DNA from 3 places in the Pseudonocardia sp. NPDC049154 genome. Region 2 is predicted to be linked to each of the others. Evidence: riboswitches for the same ligand, from Rfam matches in the RefSeq annotation. Region 2 holds a riboswitch; each other region holds the start of a gene.
The links. A riboswitch is a leader RNA that binds a small molecule or an ion and turns the genes downstream of it on or off. The one in region 2 is predicted to bind S-adenosylmethionine.

Region 1: it holds a riboswitch for S-adenosylmethionine, as region 2 does, so the genes downstream of both, AB0B41_RS03500 (LLM class flavin-dependent oxidoreductase) here and AB0B41_RS02480 (hypothetical protein) in region 2, are expected to answer to the same signal.
Region 3: it holds a riboswitch for S-adenosylmethionine, as region 2 does, so the genes downstream of both, thrC (threonine synthase) here and AB0B41_RS02480 (hypothetical protein) in region 2, are expected to answer to the same signal.

Annotation. Positions count from the first base shown of each region.
Region 1 is NZ_JBEZDN010000003.1:165,073-171,435, forward strand. Features, by position in the region: gene AB0B41_RS03490 (protein adenylyltransferase SelO) at 1-152, shown strand, start outside; gene AB0B41_RS03495 (LLM class flavin-dependent oxidoreductase) at 137-2,332, opposite strand; gene AB0B41_RS03500 (LLM class flavin-dependent oxidoreductase) at 2,332-3,480, opposite strand; SAM riboswitch class I at 3,686-3,777, opposite strand; gene AB0B41_RS03505 (CocE/NonD family hydrolase) at 3,998-4,381, opposite strand; gene AB0B41_RS03510 (DUF6319 family protein) at 4,416-4,793, opposite strand; gene AB0B41_RS03515 (Dabb family protein) at 5,478-5,768, opposite strand; gene AB0B41_RS03520 (LLM class flavin-dependent oxidoreductase) at 6,091-6,363, shown strand, end outside.
Region 2 is NZ_JBEZDN010000002.1:139,780-146,142, forward strand. Features, by position in the region: gene AB0B41_RS02455 (acyl-CoA dehydrogenase family protein) at 1-1,032, shown strand, start outside; gene AB0B41_RS02460 (ABC transporter ATP-binding protein) at 1,008-1,724, shown strand; gene AB0B41_RS02465 (ABC transporter substrate-binding protein) at 1,721-2,908, shown strand; gene AB0B41_RS02470 (ABC transporter permease) at 2,905-3,681, shown strand; gene AB0B41_RS02475 (class I SAM-dependent methyltransferase) at 3,751-4,506, opposite strand; SAM riboswitch class I at 4,718-4,808, shown strand; gene AB0B41_RS02480 (hypothetical protein) at 4,976-5,200, shown strand; gene AB0B41_RS02485 (hypothetical protein) at 5,299-5,427, shown strand; gene AB0B41_RS02490 (hypothetical protein) at 5,424-5,540, shown strand; gene AB0B41_RS02495 (2OG-Fe(II) oxygenase family protein) at 5,698-6,162, shown strand; gene AB0B41_RS02500 (hypothetical protein) at 6,201-6,363, shown strand, end outside.
Region 3 is NZ_JBEZDN010000062.1:35,979-42,341, forward strand. Features, by position in the region: partial or broken gene AB0B41_RS25785 (ComEC/Rec2 family competence protein) at 346-2,088, shown strand; gene thrC (threonine synthase) at 2,428-3,693, opposite strand; SAM riboswitch class I at 3,700-3,844, opposite strand; gene holA (DNA polymerase III subunit delta) at 4,070-5,038, shown strand; gene rpsT (30S ribosomal protein S20) at 5,219-5,485, opposite strand; gene AB0B41_RS25805 (circularly permuted type 2 ATP-grasp protein) at 5,894-6,363, shown strand, end outside.

The sequences.
Region 1 (6,363 bases), on a different contig from region 2:
CGCTGGAGGCCGCGGAGCAGGGTGATCTCGCCCCGTTCCACCGCCTGCTCGGGGCGGTCGGCGACCCCTTCGTCGCACGTCCCGGCCTGGAGGACCTCACCCGCCCCGCTCCGGCGGGTGCGGTCCCCCACGTCACCTACTGCGGCACCTGATCGACCACGCTCACCGAGCCGAGGAACCGCTCGCCCGCGGGTGCCGCGCCGCCGACCACGAGGAACGTCAGGTGCGGGGGCAGCCGGTCGAGCAGGGCGAGGAGCGACGGCAGCCGCGAGGCGCCGACCAGAGCGAGGTCGATCGCGTCGGAGGCGTCGAGCAGCTCGGCCGGGTCCCCGGCGACCTGGGCGACGACGGGTCGGCCGTGGAAGGACGACGCCACGGCCCCCGGCCCCGCCACCCGGTAGGCACCGACGTGGTCGATCGGGGCGATGCCCTCCCCCGTCGCGTAGACGCCGCGCTCCCGGTCGACCACCAGCGCCGAGTTCGGGTACGAGTCCCACAGGGCGCGCAGGATCCGCGCCGCCTCGGCGGTCGTCGCGGGGCCGGAGGGCGTGGGCGCGGCGAACGGCCCCGGGTCCCACGCCCCGGCCCCGGGCCGGCCCTCGGCGGCGAGCCGGTCGTGGGCGGCGAGCACCACCCCGGTCCGCCCGCGCAGCCAGTGCTCCAGGCTGGCCACAGTGCGCGCCAGGTTCCAGGGGTGCTCGCGCTCGACCGCGACCACCGGCAGGAACGCCAGGTCCGGGCGGCGCAGGCCCAGCACCGCCGCGGCCGTGGTGGGGTCCAGCGCGGACTCGGGGGCCGGGCCGAGGACCCGGTCCAGGCCGAGCACGTAGACGTCCGGGTCGGCGGAGAGCCGGTCCGGGTCCGCGACCGCCTCGAGCAGGGCGTTCCCGGTCAGGGCGGCCACGTTCAGTGGACCCCGCGCGGTGAACGGCTCGGCCACGCCGTGGGGCGCCGCCGCGGACGGATCCTCCGCGCGCGGATCGGCCCGCCGGGCCAGCACGGTCGCGCGGGCGGCCGCCCGGCGGGCGGGATCGGCGTCGAACCGGAGCTCGCCCGCGCCCGGGAACGGCGGCAGGTTCAGGTGCCCCGCGAAGGTGTCCGAGGTGTACCCACGCTTGTAGAGCCCCTTGCGCTGCAACGCGGGGACCAGCTCGTCGACCAGGACCTGCAGGGTCTCCAGCGTCAGGTCGGGGGCGAGCACGAACCCGTCCGCCGCGCCCGCCTTGTACCAGTCCTCCAGCCGGTCGGCGAGCTGCTCGGGGGTCCCGACGAACGTCGAGTGCCCGGACCCGACGAACCGGCTGCGAACCAGCAGCTGGGCCAGCGGCAGCCCGGCGTGCTCCCGCAAGAACCCGTGCACGGACGCGCGGAACCCGAGGCTGACCGTCTCGCTCGCGGGCAGCTCCGCCAGCCGCTGCGCGGACAGCAGCTCCACCGGCAGCGGCTCCTGCGGGTCCAGCGTCGACACGTCGAAGTCGATCAGCGAGCTCAGCCAGGCCACCTGCTCGGCGGTCTGGTCCGGGGACTGGGAGTAGACGTCCGCGACCTTGGCCTCCGCCTCGGCCTGCGTGCTCCCCAGCACCAGCCGCAGGCCCGAGAGGTAGTCGAGGTGCTCGGGCGGGCGACCGAACCGGCGGGCGTCCCCACGGAACGCCGTCCTGTGCTCGACGGCCCCGGCCCGGGTCAGGTCTGCCGCGAACACCCCGTTGGCGTACCGACCGGCCAGGGACCGGCCGGCGTCGGACGTGCTGGCCCGCACGATCGGTGGCCGCCCCTGCCGCGACGGCGGCACGGCGAGCCGCCCGCGGACCGTGAACTGGTCGCTCTCGTGGTCCACCGCGGCGCCCGACCACAGGTCCGTCACGATCCCGACGAACTCCTCGGCGCGCGCGTAGCGGGTGTCCCGCGGCGGGTGCGCCGGGAGCCCGAAGTTTGCCGCGGCGGCGCCGGAGTGCGAGGTCACGACATTCCAGGCCAGCCGGCCGCCGCTGAGCACGTCGAGCGAGAGCAGCCGCTCGGCCAGCCGGAACGGGTCGTTGTAGGTGGTCGACGCGGTCAGCATGAAGCCGACGTGCTCGGTCGCCTCGATCGCGGCGGTCCACGCGGTGAAGCGGTCCAGCCCGTCCGCGACGGCGGTGGTCGGGTCGGTGATCTGCGAGCCGTCCCCGGTGAACACGGCGTCGAGCAGCCCGGCCTCCGCGAGCTGCGCGAACTCCGCCCAGTACGCGGGGTCGTACAGCGAGAACCGCTTCAGCCGCGGGGAGAGCCAGGCCTCGGGCAGGTTGCCGTAGGTCCGCAGGTTGTAGGCGAGGAAGATCCCGTCCCGGCTCATCAGACGCCCCACGCCTTCGCGAGCAGCTCGTAGCTGCGCACCCGGTCGGCGTGCTCGGTGGTGATCGTCGTGACGATCAGCTCGTCCGCGCCGGTGACCCGCGCCAGCGTCTCCAGCCGCTCGGTCACCGTGGCGGGCGACCCGACGAACTGGGTGTCCACCCGGTCCTGCACCGCGGCCCTCTCCTGGGCGGTCCACTCGCGGGCCCGCGCCTGCTCCGGCGTGACGTACGGCTGTGCGCCGCGGCCGCTGCGGATGTCGAGGACCCACTGCGCGTAGGGCGCGGCGAGCTCTTGGGCCCGCTCGTCGTCGTCCGCGACGACGACGTCCGCGGAGACCAGCACCTGCGGCCGCGCCAGCCGACCGGGGCGGAACGCAGCCCGGTACGCCTCCACCGCGTCGAGCACCGCGTTCGGCACCGTGTGGTAGCTCGCCGCGAACGGCAGGCCCAGCTCACCCGCCACCTGCGCGCTCGCCCCGGCGCTCGCGCCCAGGACCAGCACCTCCACGTCCGCGCCCTTGGCCGGGGTGACCTCGAGCGGGCGCCCGTCCGCGCGGCGGGAGGTCCCGTCGAAGTAGGACAGGATGTCCAGGACCTGCGCGCGGTAGTCCGGCGGGAGGTCGTCCGCGCTGAAGCCGAGGAGCTCGCCGAAGGTCCCGAACAGCGACAGGTCCCCGACGAACCGGGCGGGCGGCGGGATCAGCAGCCCGTCGACGACCCGGGCGGGCGGAGGCGGCGGGGCCTGGGCACCGTCCGCCGCGCCTGCCGCCTGGCCCTGCCGGATCAGGGTCAGCAGCTTGTGCAGGTCGAACCGGCCGAGCCCCACGTCGATCCGCCCGGGATGCACGGCGCCGACCGTCCCGAACTGCTCGGCCACCGACAGCGGCGCCGTGTTCGGCAGCTGCACCGCGCCCGACCCGACCCGGATCCGCTCCGTGGCCGCGGCGATCAGGGCAACCAGCACCGGCGTCGACGACGAGGCGACGCCCGGGTTGAGGTGGTGCTCGGCGACCCAGTAGCGGTGGTAGCCCGCCCGCTCGGCCACCTGGGCCAGGTCGATCGAATGGCGCAGCCCGTCCCCGGCCGTCCCGCCGGCGGGCACCGGCGAGAGGTCGAGCACGGACAGCGGCGGACGGTGGGCGGACATGCGTACCTCCGGGACGGGGCCCGGTTCGACGACGGGCCACCAGAGCGACTGAGCGGCTGGGCTGCCGCGGGGGCAGCCGGCGGTCAGCCCGGACAGCAGGCGCTGGCGACCCGGAGCAGGTCGACGTGTCGCCTGCGGGCGCCGACGAACCCCACCGTCGGCGGCGACCACGAGCCCCTCGCCGCTGCCCCGACCCTCACCACTGCCCCCATCGCTCCCGGCGTGAGCACCCGTGCCGTGGCCGGCGGGTTGCTGCGGCGTCGTCGAGCCAGGTCTCTCGGCCGCTCTGGATGGTGGCCCGGAGGCCGTGGTCCGACTCTACGTCCCGCGGTGCGACCGCCGTCAATCCTCCGGACCGACGAGGTGCTCACAGGCCCCGCTGCCGTCACCGCCGGGGTTCGCAGGGACAGCGAAACCGCTCGGCCAACTCCTCTGCGATGGCCTCCTCAGAACGTCAACGCGGCCTTCGTCGCGTCGGGATCCGGTTGACCTCGACACGGGCGAAGGTGTCGGCGCGCTAGGGAGTCCTCGTTGATCCGGTCCCCCCGGGCTGGCGAAGAGGCAGGCAGACCCGGCTGGGACGTCGGGGACCCGTCCACACCGTGTTACGCGCGACCACAGCGTCGTCGATCGACTCCTCGCAGATCCTGCCGTCCGTGTTGGTGTTGCGGTCGAAGCGGGGGAAGTTGCCGCTGGAGACGTCGACTCGGATGCGGTGCCCGGCGCGGAACACGTTGGCCGTGGCGGCCATGTCGATCTCGATCTCGTAGACCTCGCCGGGGGTCAGGAGGTCCGGCCGGGCGAGTCCCTCGTGGTAGCGGGGGCGGAGCCTTGCCGGCCTCGGCCGCCGCCCGGAACAGCGCGGGGTTGAAGTCGTGGCGCGCATGCCGCCGACGGCGATGTCCCGTGGCCGCCGTCAGAGCCTCCGCTTGTCCTCAGTCGACGCCGAGCTGCTCGAGGGTTCGCTGGGCGGCGGCGAGCTCCTCGCGCAGCTGTGCCACACGCTCCTGCTGACGCCGACGGGCCTCGACCAGTGCCGACGTGATCACCTCGGCGACCGCCGGTGGAAGGGAGCGGGACACCGCCGCGACGTCGGTCGCCTGAACCGGCGTCGACGACACGACCCGCTTCGCGCCCACCAACACCTCCACCGTCCAGTCGCCTTCGGCGCTCGAGGTCAGGCTGACCGTCAGCGCACCCGAGCGCTCGCCTCGCTTACGGGTACGCGCGGGGGCGGCTTTCCCGGACTTCACCGGTGTCGGCTGCTCGGGCGCCGACTCTGCCGGCCCAGGTAGGTCGGGGGTCGAGGTCAACGGCGCAGCCGACGCCGTGGACCTGGCAGACCGCCGAGCGCGGACGGGACGGGCGGGCGTCGCAGGTGGAGCCGTCGTGTCGTCCGCGGCCGTCTCCGCCGGCTGTCGCGACGTCGCCGGCCTGCGGGCCGGCCTGCTCCGCGTGAGCTCGCTCGGCGAGCAGAACACCGCATCCCGCGAGCCTGCGGGGCGAACCTGAATGAAGTCACCCTCCTCGACATCACCGACGGCCACGACCTTGGCGGACCCGCCCGCCGGCACCCCGACTGCGGCCGTCGTGAACCAGACCGTCACCGTCTTGCCCGCGGACACCTCCTGGCGCACCGCCGTCACGTCCCGCCCGGTCAGCCCATGCTGTGCCGCGGTCGAACCCTGTCCTGCCATCCGTCAGCTCCCCCCTGCTCGCCGGTGAATTCTCACCCGGAGCTCCACGGGCCGCGCACCGTCCTCGACAGCTCCGACTGGGCGGTCCGTGACGGCTGATGTCGACGGCACGTCGGAGAGCACCGTTGACCGTCCAGTCGGTCACGACGGAGATCAACATCCTGCATCGCGGGCACCCTCCTTCAGCCGAGGAGTTCCTGCCGTCGTGCGTTCCGTGGGCCACAAGCACGGACTCGACGCCCGCGAGCACCTTCGCGTCGAAGTCGCATCGGCGCACCGGGTTACCGGGGGCCGACGTCGTCATCCACCGTCGACCATGAACTGAACGCTCTGCAGGGACTCGACATGGCTCCGCGGCAGGGCGAGATGCGCAGGGTGGGTCAGGTAGGCGTGGAAGTCCTCGGCGCTCTCGAACTCCATGACGACCCCGTAGTCGGCGTTCGTCGGGCGCTCACCGAGGTCGCGGCCCTGGCGGATGCGGACGATGAAGTCCAGCTCGTCCGGCAGCGCGGCGAGAGCAGTGCGGAACGCCTCGATCTCGGCCTCGGTCGCCGTCCTCGTGAACCTGAGGGTGAGGCAGTGGATCAGCATGGCGACCTCCGTGTCGCAGGCACAGGACTAGGTTAGCGATGATAGACATCTGCGCTCCCGTCGCACGAGAGGTGACGGCGAGATCGACTCTCGGGCGACCAGCGGAACACGGCATAGATGGCCTCCATCTGCAAGTTCATCCTCACAAGCCAACGTAGCTGGCACATCCTGATTGGCTCAGCTTTCACATCTCAGGGCATCCGGTATGGCACACGCTGGTTATCGACGATTGACAAGCGTCGAGCACCGGCTCTAGCTTGGTGCGCCTGGCACCGCTGCGGCCGAGAGCGTGTGTCCCCCACGACCCGGAGAGGCCCTGACAATGAAGCTGGGATGCTCGTTCGCCACGTCGCTGGAGACTCCGGAGCACATCCGCATCGCCGAGGAACTCGGCTACGAGCGGGCCCTGTGCTACGACTCGCCCGCTCTCTACCCCGATGTATGGATGGTGCTCAACCGCTCCGCCGAGCTGACCGACCGGATCGTGCTCGGACCGGGAGTGCTGATCCCGAGCCTGCGGCACCCGATGGTCACCGCGTCCGCGATCACGACGCTGGTGCACACCGCGGGCCAGGAGCGCGTGATGGTGGGCATC
Region 2 (6,363 bases):
GTGGTGCCACAGACCCCTGCGTCGCCTCTCGACGAGGTCCGGGCCTGGTTCGCCGACCGTGCCTCCGGCGTCGACGACGGCGGCGAGGACGTCCGCGCGGGGCTCGCGTGGCTGGGTGCCGCCGACCTGATCGCACCGGACGGTTCCGGCCTGCCGCAGGCGGTCACGCTGGTGGAGGCCGTGGCGGGGGAGTGCCTGAGCTCGGCGTTCTCGTTGTGGGCCCAGCGGATCGTGGTCGAGTACCTGTCCCGTGGGGCCGGCGAGCACGCGGACGTCCTCGTCGGGCTCCGTACCGGCGAGCGCGTCGGCGCCACCGCCATGGCGCCGGCGCTGCGGGACCTGGCGGGTCTCGAACCGGTGCCGGTCCGGGCCACCCCGGACGGGGAGGGGCTGCGGCTCGACGGGCCGATCCGGTGGGCGTCGAACCTCTTCCCCGGGGCTGCGGTGGTACTGCCGGTGCGGGTCGGGGAGAGCGGCCGTGCCGTGGTGCGGATCGACACCGACCGCGCCGGCGTGCAGGTGGCGGTCCGGCCGGAGCTGTTGGCGCTCAACGGGACCGCGTCCTCCTCGGTGACGCTCGACGAGGTCCGGGTGGAGCCGCACGAGATCCTCGCGCGCGATCTCGCCGGTTTCGTCGGCCCGGTGCGCCCGGCGTTCCTGCTGATCCAGGCCGCATTCTGCTCCGGCCTGGCGCGGCGTTCCGCGCAGGAGGCCGAGCGCGCGGCGACCGGCGCGAACGCCGAGCTCGCGCCCGACGCCGCGGCGGCCGTGGGAAGGGCCGTCGCGCTCCACGAGCGGCTCCACGCGGCCGCAGCCGCGCCGCACGCCCTCGCCCCTGCCGATCTGCTGCGACTGCGGCTGGACGCCGCCCGCACCGCCACCGACGCCACACGCGTCGAGGCCGCCGCCCGGGGCGGTGCGGGCTACCTGGTCGGCAGTCCGGTCGCCCGCAGGCTGCGCGAGGGCGCGTTCCTGCCGATCCAGTCCCCGACGGAAGGACACCTGCGGTGGGAACTCTCGCGCTGCGCCTGACCGGGGGCGTGAAGGACTACGGCGGGCGACCGGTACTCGACGGCCTCGATCTCGAGGTCAGCCTGGGCGACCGGCTGGCCGTCCTCGGCCCGAGCGGAAGTGGGAAGTCGACCCTGCTGCGGGTGCTGGCCGACCTCGAACCTCTCGATGCGGGCACTGTGGAGCACGGCGCGACGTGTGCCACGGTGTTCCAGCAGCCGCTGCTGCTGCCCTGGCTCGACGTCGAGGCCAACATCCGGCTCGGCGGTCGTTTCAAGGCCAACCGCGGCCGCTACGGCGACGCCCGCGCGACCGAGCTCACCGAGCTGTTCGGGCTCGCCGACCTGGCCCGGTCCCGGCCGGCCCAGCTGTCCGGCGGGCAGGCGCAGCGGGTCGCGATCGCTCGTGCGATGGCCGTGGACGCGGACGTCCTGCTGCTCGACGAACCCTTCTCCGCACTGGACCCCGCCACCCGCCGCGACCTGCAGACGTGGTTGCGCGACACCGCGGACCGGCTCCGCCTGACCCTGGTACTGGTCACCCACGACGTCGACGAGGCCCTCTACCTGGGCACCACGATCGTCGCCCTGGACGGGGCGGGCGGTGTGGGCGCGCGGTGGGCCAACCCGGAACCCGGGGAGCACGACGCGGCCCACCCGCTGCGGGCCGAGCTGGTCGCCGGGTACCGCTCCCAGCTCGCAGGCGCCCCGTGATCGACCGGAGAACCCTGCTGCGCGGCGCGACCGGTCTCGGCGCGGCCGCGGTCGTCGGCGGCGGTCTGCCCGGCGTCGTGGACCTGGTGACCGGCAGCCGTCCGACGGGCCGGGCCAGCGCACCGGTCGCGGCCGGCGGCGCGCTGCGGGTCGGTTACCTGCCCATCACCGACGCGTCCCCGCTGCTCGTGGCGCACGCCCAGCAGCGGTTCACCGGTGTGCAGGCGATGCGGCCCGTGCTGTTCCGCAGCTGGGAGTCGCTGGCGCAGGCCTTCGTGGCCGACGAGGTCGACGTCGTCCACCTGCTGATGCCTTTCGCCGTCCAGCTGCGCTGGGCGCTCGGTGCGCGGGTGCGGATGGTCGCGTGGAACCACACCAACGGTTCCGCTCTGACCGTCGGCCCCGGGATCGGCGAGATCGGCGACCTGGCCGGGCGCCGGGTCGCGATCCCGTTCTGGTGGTCGATCCACAACGTGATGCTCCAACGGATCCTGCGGGGGGCGGGCCTGCGGGCGGTGGTGCGCGAGGACCCGTCGGCCGAGGCCGGGACGGTGCAGCTCGTGGTGATGAGCCCCGCCGACATGCTTCCCGCGCTGAGCACCGGCGCGGTCTCCGGCTACATCGTGGCGGACCCGTTCAACGCCGCCGCGGAGATCCGCAAGGTCGGGCGGATCGCCCGGTTCGTCGGCGACGCCTGGCGCGACCACGCGTGCTGCGTCGTCATGGTCCGCCAGGACCTGATCGACGAGGCGCCGGAGGCAGTGCAGGCCGTGACGGACGGCGTGACTTCCGCCCAGCAGTGGATCGGCGCGCACCGCAAGGACACCGCCGGCCTGCTGTCCGCCGACCGCTACCTGCCCCAGCCGCTGCCCGCGATCACCCGCGCGCTGACCTACCCGCAGGCCGACCACGCCGCGACGCTGCGGCACCCGGACTGGGCGGGGGAGCGGATCGGGTTCGCCCCGTACCCCTTCCCCTCCTACACCGAGGCGCTGGTCGGGGCCATGCGCGAGACCGTCGTCGACGGCGACCGCGGCTTTCTCGACCGGATCGACGCGGCCACGGCGCACGCCGAGCTGACCGACGAGCGCTTCGTGCGCCGCAGCATCGACGCCCTCGGCGGGCCCCCCGCGTTCGGCCTGCCGCCCTCGCTCACCCGGACCGAAGAGGTGTCTCCGGTATGACCTTGCTCTCGACCCGTCCGGCCCCCGAGCAGCGCACGCCCCCGCGGTTCGCGGTCCCGCTCGCCGGGGTCGTGGTCGCGGTCGTGCTGTGGTGGTTCGTCACCACCGTGCTCGTCGCCCCGCCGAACCTGCTCGCGGCGTTCGCGCCGCAACGGTCACTGCCCGCCCTGGTCGACCTGGCCACGAGCGGTGTCCTGCTCGACGACGTGCTCACCAGCCTGCGCCGGCTGCTCGGAGGCCTGCTCGTCGCCGCGGTCCTCGGCGTCGCCGTCGGGCTCGCGGTGGGGTCGTCCACCAGGGTCGACGAGGCCACCCGCCCGGTCTTCCAGTTCCTCCGGATGATCTCGCCCTTGTCCTGGGCCCCGGTCGCGATCGGGGTGTTCGGGATCGGGCACCGGCCCGTCGTGTTCCTGGTCGCGGCGGCCGCGGTGTGGCCGGTGGTGCTCAACACCGTCGCCGGCGTGCGGTCGGTCGACCCGGGCCACGTCCTCGCCGTGCGCTCGCTCGGCGCGACCCGCGGTGAGGTGCTCACCACCGTCGTGCTGCCGACCGTGCGCCCGCACCTGCTCACCGGGCTGCGGCTCGCCCTCGGCCTCGCCTGGGTCGTCCTGGTGCCCGCGGAGATGCTCGGCGTCACCTCCGGGCTCGGCTACGAGATCCTCAACTCCCGCGACCAGCTCGCGTACGACAAGGTCATGGCCGTCATCCTGGTCATCGGTGTGCTGGGTTACCTGCTCGACACCCTGGCCCGGCGGCTGCTGCGGTCGGCCTGAGACGGGGAGCGCTGCCGGCGACGCGGAGCCTGCGATGCGTCACGACGCTGGTCGCGGGGGTCGTGCCGGTCACGTCGGAATCGTTCGGCCGGGCGGCTTGCGCCAGACCGACACGTGGCCCTCGCTGTCGGAGGTGAAGGGGGTGCGGTCCCAGTCCGCGAACCGTTCCTCCAGGTCGAGCCCGGCCAGGCGGGCCATGAGGTCGCACTCCGACGGCCAGATGTAGCGGAAGTTCCCGGCGCGGTAGGTCACCGTCCCGTCGGCGTCGCGCCGGTAGTGGTGCGAGACGGTGTGCTGACCGACGAGGTCGTAGGTGTCGACGCCGACATGCCCGTCGCCGACGTCGAAGGGGACCGCCAGCTGGCCCGGTGGCAGTCGGCGCAGCGGGGGCACCCACAGTTCGACGACGAACCGCCCGCCCGGGCCGAGGTGCCGGGCGGCGTTGCGGAAGCAGGTCACCTGCTCGTCCTGCGTGCACAGGTTGGCGATGCTGTTCCAGACCAGGTAGACGAGCGAGAACCACCCCGGGACGGTGGTCGTGGCCATGTCCCCGACGACGACCGGCAGCGTCTCGGCGTCCACCTTGCCGCGCAGCCGGGTCAGCATCGGTTCCGAGAGCTCGATGCCGGTGACGGGCACGCCGCGGGCGGCGAGCGGGATCGCGACGCGCCCGGTCCCGACGGCGAACTCCAGGGCGGGTCCGGGCCCGGCGAGGCGGGCCAGGAACGCGACGGCGGGGTGGAGCACCTCCGGGGCGAACCTGTCGGCGTTGACCTCGTCGTAGCGCTCCGCAGTCGCAACGTCCCACACATCGCTCGTCGGCACACCGAACAGCGTCGCCGCCCGGTGGCGGGGTGTCGATCGAGTTCCTCCCGGCCGCCGATCATGGTCGGAGGACACCGCCCCGCGGTGCCGCCAGGTGGACGGCGGAGCGGGATGTCCGGACGTTTCGCCTGTTCAGTGGGGGTGTGGTGGCCGTGGCACCTGCACGTTCACGCGCTTGACAATCGGAACGGGTGACGGGTTGAGTGCAGGTTGTCCATCCTGAGCGGCCGAGAGACCCGGCTCGACGACGCCGCAGCAACCGCACCGAACGGTGCCGGTGCTTCCGCCGGGAGGGATGGGGGAGCCGTGCGCACGAGGAGCCAGGAGATCTGGTCCCGGCGCCGGCACGTCGACTTCTGCCGCACCGAGGCCGCCCTTTGTCGGTGACGACCACCGCGCCCGCCCGCCGGCGACCGCCGGCCGCGGACGCCCCGTCGTCCCCGATCCTGCGTCCTCCCGGAGCACAGCCATGTCCGTACCCGTTCCTCCCGATCCCACCGATCCGACCGAGCCGGCGGCCCTCGACCGTCGTCCCGACCTCGGCGACCGACTGCTCGCGTCGCTCGAGGCGCTGGTCGAGCAGCACCGCCGGCGCGCCACCGGCGACGCCACCGCCGACGGGGAACTGATCGCGGCCGAGGCGGCCCACCGGCTCGCGGTGGCGCGCACCGCCCCGTCGCGCACGCCGGGCTGACGGCGCACCAGGACCCGCAGGACCGACGTAGTCGCCTCCGACGGCCGCCGCCCCGACCGGTGGCGGCCGTCGGCGGCCCGGACCAGCCGAGGGACCGGATGACCGGACCCGCCGTCGACACGCTGCCCGTGGTCGACCTCTCCCGCTTCCGCGCCGAACCGGAGGAGCGCGCCCGCTCCGGGCCGAACTGCGCGCCGCCGCCCGCGAGGTCGGCTTCTCCTACGTGACCGGGCACGGTGTCCCCGCCGAGGTGACGGGCGGCATCGACACGTTGGCCCGGCGTTTTTTCGCGCTGCCCGTGGAGCAGCGGCTGGAGATCGAGAACGTCCACTCGCCCTAGTTCCGCGGCTACACCCGCACCGGTACCGAGCACACCAGCGGCACCGCGGACTGGCGCGAGCAGATCGACGTCGGGCCCGAGCGCCGGTGGAGCAGCGGCCGGGGGACCCGGACTGGGTGCGGCTGATCGGGCCGAACCAGTGGCCCACGGCGCTGCCGTGGGGCGCCCGGACCCGGACTCCGACCAGGGCGTCGGCGTGCACAAGGACTACGGCTACCTCGCCCTCCTGCAGCAGGACGAGGTGGGCGGGCTGCAGGTCGAAGGTCCGGACGGGCGGTGGATCGACGCCACCCCGATCCCCGGCACGTTCGTGGTCAACATCGGCGAGATGCTGGAGATCGCGACGCAGGGCTACCTGACAGCGACCCGGCACCGGGTGGTCAGCCCACCGGTGGGGGTGGACCGGTTCTCGGTGCCGTTCTTCCTCGGCCCGCGGCTGGACGCCGTCGTCGAGCCGCTGGAGCTGCCCGCCGAGCTGGCCGCGCAGGTCCGCGGGGTGAGCGAGGACCCGGACAACCCCCTGCACGCGCAGTTCGGGGAGAACGCCGTGGTGGGCTGGCTCCGTTCGCACCCGCGGGTGGCCGAGAAGTACTGGTCGGACGTGCGGGCGAGGCGGGCGTGACGTCCGGAAGGACGTCGTCTGGTAGATCGGCACGGCACGTGGTCCACGCGGAGCCGTTCCACGTCTCGAACCAGCTCTCCAGCCTCGACCACGGCTCGCGGGGCCGGGCCGGCTGGCTGCTGGGCACGGAGGCGACCGCCGCCCGCGCCGCGGCGCACGGCGTGCGGCACCAGGCCGATCCGTCGGTGCTCGCCGCGGAGG
Region 3 (6,363 bases), on a different contig from region 2:
CCGGACCTGCGCCTGGTCCCGGCGGCCCTCGCCGCGTGGGCGGCAGTGCTCTGCGCGGTACTCGGAGGGCCGCTCGCCGCGCTGGCCGCCTGCACCGTCGCCCTGGCCACGCTCGTCACGACGACTCGTCGAGCGCCGGGTCGCACCCGGTCCGCGATGCTGGCCGCCTCCGAGTGTGCCCTGGCCGTGGGGCTGCTCGCGGGTCTGCACGCTCTCCACGTCCACGACCACCCGCTGCGCGCCGCCGCCGAGCGCGGTTCGGCCGCGGTCCTGCGGATCACGCTCACGGACGACCCACGACCCCTGCGCGGCCCCGCCTACGGCGCGGACTTCGGAGCCGACCGGATGCTGGTCGAGGCCGACCTGGAGACCGCGACGGTCGGTGCGGGGGAGTGGCACACCGGCGGGCGCGTCCTGCTGCTGGCGCCCGCAGAGGGGTGGAGCGGCCTCCTCCCGGGCCAGACGGTCACCGCCGAAGGCCTGCTCCTGCCCGCCCAGCGTGCCGACCTCACCATCGCGGTGCTGCGGGTGCGTGGATCCCCGACGACGGCGACCCCACCGCCGTGGTGGCAGACCGCCGCCGGATCACTCCGGGACGGCCTGCGGCGGGCCGCCGACGTGTTGCCGGAGGACTCCGCCGGGCTGCTGCCCGGCCTCGCGGTCGGCGACACCCGCGAGCAGACGACCGAGGTGGAGGAGGACTTCCGGGCCGCCGGGCTCACCCACCTCACCGCGGTCTCCGGCGCGAACCTCGCGATCGTCGGTGGAGCCGTGCTCGGCCTGCTCCGCCTGTTCCGGGCCGACCCTCGCCTCGCCGCGGTGCTGGCCGGGGCCGCCGTCCTCGGCTTCGTGGTGCTCGCCCGGCCCTCGCCCAGCGTCGTGCGGGCCGCGGTCATGGGCGGCATCGTGCTGCTGGCGCTCGCGCTCGGACGCGGCCGATCGGCGGTCCCGGCGGTGGCCGCGGCCGTGCTGGTGCTGCTGGTCGTCGATCCGGCGCTCGCGGTCGACATCGGGTTCGCCCTGTCCGTCCTCGCCACGGCGGCCCTCGTCCTGATCGCCCCGGGATGGTCCGCCGCGCTGCAGCGGCGCGGTGTGCCGCAGGGTGCCGCCGAGCTGCTCGCGGTCCCGGCGGCCGCGTGCGTCGCCACGGCTCCACTCATCGCCGGTCTGAGCGGCCAGCTCGGCCTCGTGACCGTGCTGGCGAACCTGCTGGTGGTACCGGCGGTCGCGCCGGCGACGGTCCTCGGTGTGCTCGCCGCCGTGCTCTCACCGCCGGCGCCCGGGCTGGCCACCGCGTGCGCGTGGCTCGCCGGGCCCGCGGTCGCGTGGCTCGTGCTGGTGGCCGACCGCGCCGCGGCGATCCCCGGAGCGGTGCTGCCCTGGCCCGCCGGTGTGGGCGGCGCCGTCCTGCTCGCGGGTGTGCTGCTGGCGCTGGTGGTGCTCCTCCGGTTCCGCCGCTCCCGGCTGCTCGTCCTCGCGGTTGTGATCGGGCTGGCGTTGGTCCTGGTGCCCACCCGCGTGATCCGCCCCGGCTGGCCACCCCCGGACTGGGTGGTGGTCGCCTGCGACGTCGGTCAGGGCGACGCGCTCGTCCTTGCCACCGGCGTTCCTGGTCAGGCGGTCCTCGTCGACGTCGGCCCCGACGACGGCCCCACGGACGCCTGTCTGCGCCGGCTCGGCGTCGACGCGCTGGCGCTCGTGGTGGTCACGCACCTGCACGCCGATCACATGGGCGGTCTCGCGGGCGCGCTGCGCGGTCGGGCGGCAGGCGGGGTCGCGCTGGGACCGGCGCACGAGCCGGCCGGGGCCCTGCGTCGGATCGCGCAGCAGGCCGCGGAGGTCGGCGCGCCCGTCCTCGAGCTGACCGCGGGTCGGCGCCTCGCCTGGCCTGCCCTCACGCTCGACGTCCTGGCCCCGGACCGCGCGCCGGAGTACGTCGACGGCGAGGACGGCACCGCCGTGAACAACACGTCCGTGGTGCTCCGCGCGACCACACCGGCCGGCCGCATCCTGCTGGCCGGCGACGTGGAGCTCGACGCCCAGGCCGACCTCCTGCACAGCGGCGCGGACCTGCGGGCGGAGGTGCTCAAGGTGCCCCACCACGGCTCCCGCTCGACCAGCCCGGACTTCCTGCGGGCCGTCGCGCCGCGGGTCGCCCTGGTCAGCGTGGGTGCGGGCAACTCCTACCGGCACCCGAACCCGGGCCTGCTGGACCTCCTGACGACGTCGGGGGCCGTCGTGCGACGGACCGACCAGTCGGGCGACGTGGCCTTCACGCGCGACGACGAACTCGTCGCGCGCGGGGACCCGCTCCCGGGCCCCCGGCGCTCCCGCGCGGGCCGCCGTAACCGGCGCCGGGCCTCCGGAACGACGACGGGCCCGGAGGAACATGTCCTCCGGGCCCGGTCGTGGTCCTGGCGTGCCGGGTCAGCGGCCCTCGAGCGCCTCGCGGACGGCCTTGCTGGTCGACGGCACCGTGGCGGTCGGGCGGGCGTGGGCCGACACGGCGTCGAGCGTCTTCAGCCCGTCGCCGGTGATCAGCAGGACGGTCTCGGCGTCGGGGTCGATCGTGCCGGCCTCGATGAGCTTCTTCGCGGTCGCGACGGTGACGCCGCCCGCGGTCTCGGCGAACACGCCCTCGGTGCGGGCGAGCAGCCGGATGCCCTCGACGACCTCCTCGTCGGTCACGTGGCCGACGGCGCCGCCGGTGCGGCGCACGGAGTCGAGGACGTAGGGGCCGTCGGCGGGGTTGCCGATCGCCAGCGAGCGGGCGATGGTGTCCGGCCGGACCGGCTGGATGAAGTCGTGGCCCTCCTCGAAGGCCGAGGCGACGGGCGAGCAGCCGGTGGCCTGGGCACCGAAGATCTTGTAGGGCTTCTCGTCGACGAGCCCGAGCTTCACGAACTCGCCGAAGCCCTTGTCGACCTTGGTCAGCTGCGAGCCGGAGGCGACCGGGACGACGATCTGGTCGGGCAGGCGCCAGCCGAGCTGCTCGGCGACCTCGTAGCCCAGGGTCTTCGAGCCCTCGGCGTAGTACGGGCGGACGTTCACGTTCACGAACGCCCACTCCTCGTGCTCCGCGGCGAGCTCGGTGGCGAGGCGGTTCACGTCGTCGTAGTTGCCGTCGACGGCGAGCAGGGTGCCGCCGTAGACCGCGGTGGTGGTGATCTTCGCCTGCTCGAGCGAGGAGGGGATCAGCACGACCGAGTCCCAGCCGGCGCGGGCGGCCGCCGCGGCGACGGCGTTGGCCAGGTTGCCGGTGGAGGGGCAGCAGAGGACGGAGAAACCCAGCTCGCGGGCGGCGGCGAGGGCGACGGCCACGACCCGGTCCTTGAAGGAGTGGGTGGGGTTGCCGGTGTCGTCCTTCACCCAGAGCTTGCGGAGCCCGAGCTCGGCGGCGAGCCGGTCCGCCTGGATCAAGCGGGTGAAGCCGGGCTCGGTGTTCGGGAAGGACTGGACGTTCGCCGGGACGGGGAGGAGGTCCTTGTAGCGCCAGATCGACTTGGGACCGGACTCGATCGACTCCCGCGTGACCTGCGGGAAGTCGTAGGCGATCTCGAGCGGGCCGAAACACTGCGGACAGGCGAACTCCGCGGCGAGCGGCGTCTGGTGGCCGCACTCGCGACAGGACAGCGCGCGGGCGGAGCCGAGGTCGAGGGTGGTGCTGGCAGGGGTGTCTGCAGTGAGAGTCATCAGATCTCCTCATCTGTCCCGCTGGCGCGGGCCGGAATTGGCACCTGGTTCGTCGACGTGCGCGCACCGAGCGGTGCGCTGCGCGGATCGTCGTTCGACGCCGGTTGCCGGGGCTTCGTCGGGCCGTTCCCTCTGCCCCTCTGGATGAGCCATATGCAGTTGTGCCGTGCAGGCTTCGTGCGTGGAGCGAGCGCGGCGGCCGGATTGATCCGGATGACAGGCACGTTACGGCACCGGCCCCGCTCCGGGCCAGCCGGACTCACCATCTGGGAGCCGTGTCACGGACTGTCGGTGCCGTGCGCGACGATGGCTCGCGGACCCGGCAGGTGGGCCCCGGTGCGCGGCACCGCGCGACGCGTGCGAGAGGAGCCCGGCCATGCCGGCCACGAAGCCGCCCGCCCCCGTGCAGCTCATCGTGGGAGAAGAGGAGCTGCTGGTCGAGCGGGCCGTGAGCGAGATCCTCCGTGCCGCCCGGGCGGTCGACCCCGAGGCCGACATCCGCCGGTTCCGACCCGCCGAGCTCACCCCGGGCGAGCTGGTCGGGCACCTGAGCCCCTCGCTGTTCGCGGAGGGCCGGGTCGTGGTGATCCAGGGGGCGCACGAGGCGGGCAAGGACCTGGTCGCCGCGATCATGGCCTACGTGGCCGAGCCGGCCGACGGGATCGTGCTGGTCGCGGTGCACGCGGGCGGGGCCCGCGGCAAGCAGCTGGCCGACGACCTGCGGAAGGCCGGCGCGGCCGTCACCAAGTGCGACCGGCTGACCCGCGCCGAGGAGCGCGCCGACTTCGTGCGCGCCGAGGTTCGGCGGGCCGGCGGCTCGATCACCGCCGAGGCCGTGAGCGTGCTGCTCGAGGCGGTCGGCTCGGACCTGCGGGAGCTGGCCTCGGCCACGAACCAGCTGGTCTCCGACACGGGCGGGCAGGTCGACGGCCAGGCCGTGCGCCGGTATCACCGGGGCCGGGCGGAGTCGTCGGGCTTCGCGGTGGCGGACAAGGCGGTCGCGGGGGACCGGGCGGGCGCGTTGGAGGCGTTGCGCTGGGCGCTCGTGCTGGGGGTCGCGCCGGTCCTGGTGGCCGACGCACTGGCCGACGCCGTGCGCACCCTCGCCAAGGTCGGTGCGGCCGGCCGGGGCGATCCCAACCGCCTGGCGGGCAGCCTCGGCATGCCGCCCTGGAAGATCCGCAAGGCGCAGGGGCAGGTGCGGGCCTGGCGGCCGGCGGGCCTCGCGACCGCGATCGCCGCGACCGCGCAGGTCAACGCCGACGTCAAGGGTGCGGCCGCCGACCCCGCCTACGCCCTGGAGCGCGCGGTCCTCGCGGTCGTCGACGCCCGCGGCACCCGCTGACACACGTCACCCGGAGCCGCGCCCCTCCGACGCGTCGTGGAGCCATGACGCCCACAGCCTCGCCATCATCCGAGAACACGTCGACGGCACTGCCCCACGGGAAAGGACAGTGCCGTCGACGGGAACGCTCGACCGGGCGGACCCGGGAGCTTCACCGGGCGCGCGACCGCGCCCGAGGACTCAGGCGCCGATCTTGGCGACGCGCCTGGCGATGGCCGACTTGCGGTTGGCGGCCTGGTTCTTGTGGATGACGCCCTTGCTGGCGGCCTTGTCGAGGGCGCGAGCGGCGGCGCGCTGCAGTTCGACGGCCTTCTCGGTCTCGCCGGCCTCGGCGGCCTCGCGGAACTTGCGGATCGCGGTCTTGACCGACGACTTGACCGACTTGTTGCGCTGACGGCGCTTCTCGTTGGTCTTGACCCGCTTGATCTGGGACTTGATGTTCGCCACGCTGGTGTGCCTCGAGTCTTCCTGGTGCTGGTACGTATCGGGGGGCTCAGGCGACCCCGACCGGTTCTCCACCGATGCGAGCGAGCACGCCGAGCACTCGGTCGTCCATGCTACAACCCGGCGCGGACGGCCCTGCACGGGCCCGCGCTCCGCGGGCCCACGGACCCGGGATCGCACCGCGAACACCCTCTCGGCGGGCGGAACGCGCCGCTCCGCGACGGATCGGGGCCGGTCGTGTCCGTAACGCGGACGTAGCACCGCTCCGTCTGGCTCCGGCCAGGCGAAACGGTCAAGATGACCCCCGTGAGCCGAGCAGTGGACCGCAGACCAGCACGGGCGGGCGGGAAACCCGCACAGGACGACGGGGCCGCTGCCACAGCCGGTGCGGGGACCAACGGGGCCGGCCGCGTGGACGGCTCCGCCCTGTTCGACGGGTACCTGGAGCCGGACCGGCCCAATCCCGACGCGTTCGACGAGATGTTCAACGCCGACGGCAGCGTCCGCGCCCCGTACCGGCACCTGCACGACGCGATCGCCCCGACCGCCGCCGCCGACCTGGCCGCGCGCTCGGAGGCGCTCGACCGGGCGTACATGGACCAGGGCATCACGTTCAGCCTCTCGGGCAAGGAGCGCCCGTTCCCGCTGGACATCGTGCCGCGGGTGATCAGCGCGAGCGAGTGGAGCCGGCTGCAGCGCGGGATCGTGCAGCGGGTGAAGGCCCTCGAGGCCTTCCTCGCCGACGTCTACAACGACGCGCAGATCGTCCGCGACGGCGTGCTCCCGCGCCGGCTGATCACCAGCTGCGAGCACTTCAAGCGCGCCGCGCACCTGCTGAACCCGCCCAACGGGGTGCGCATCCACGTCGCCGGCATCGACCT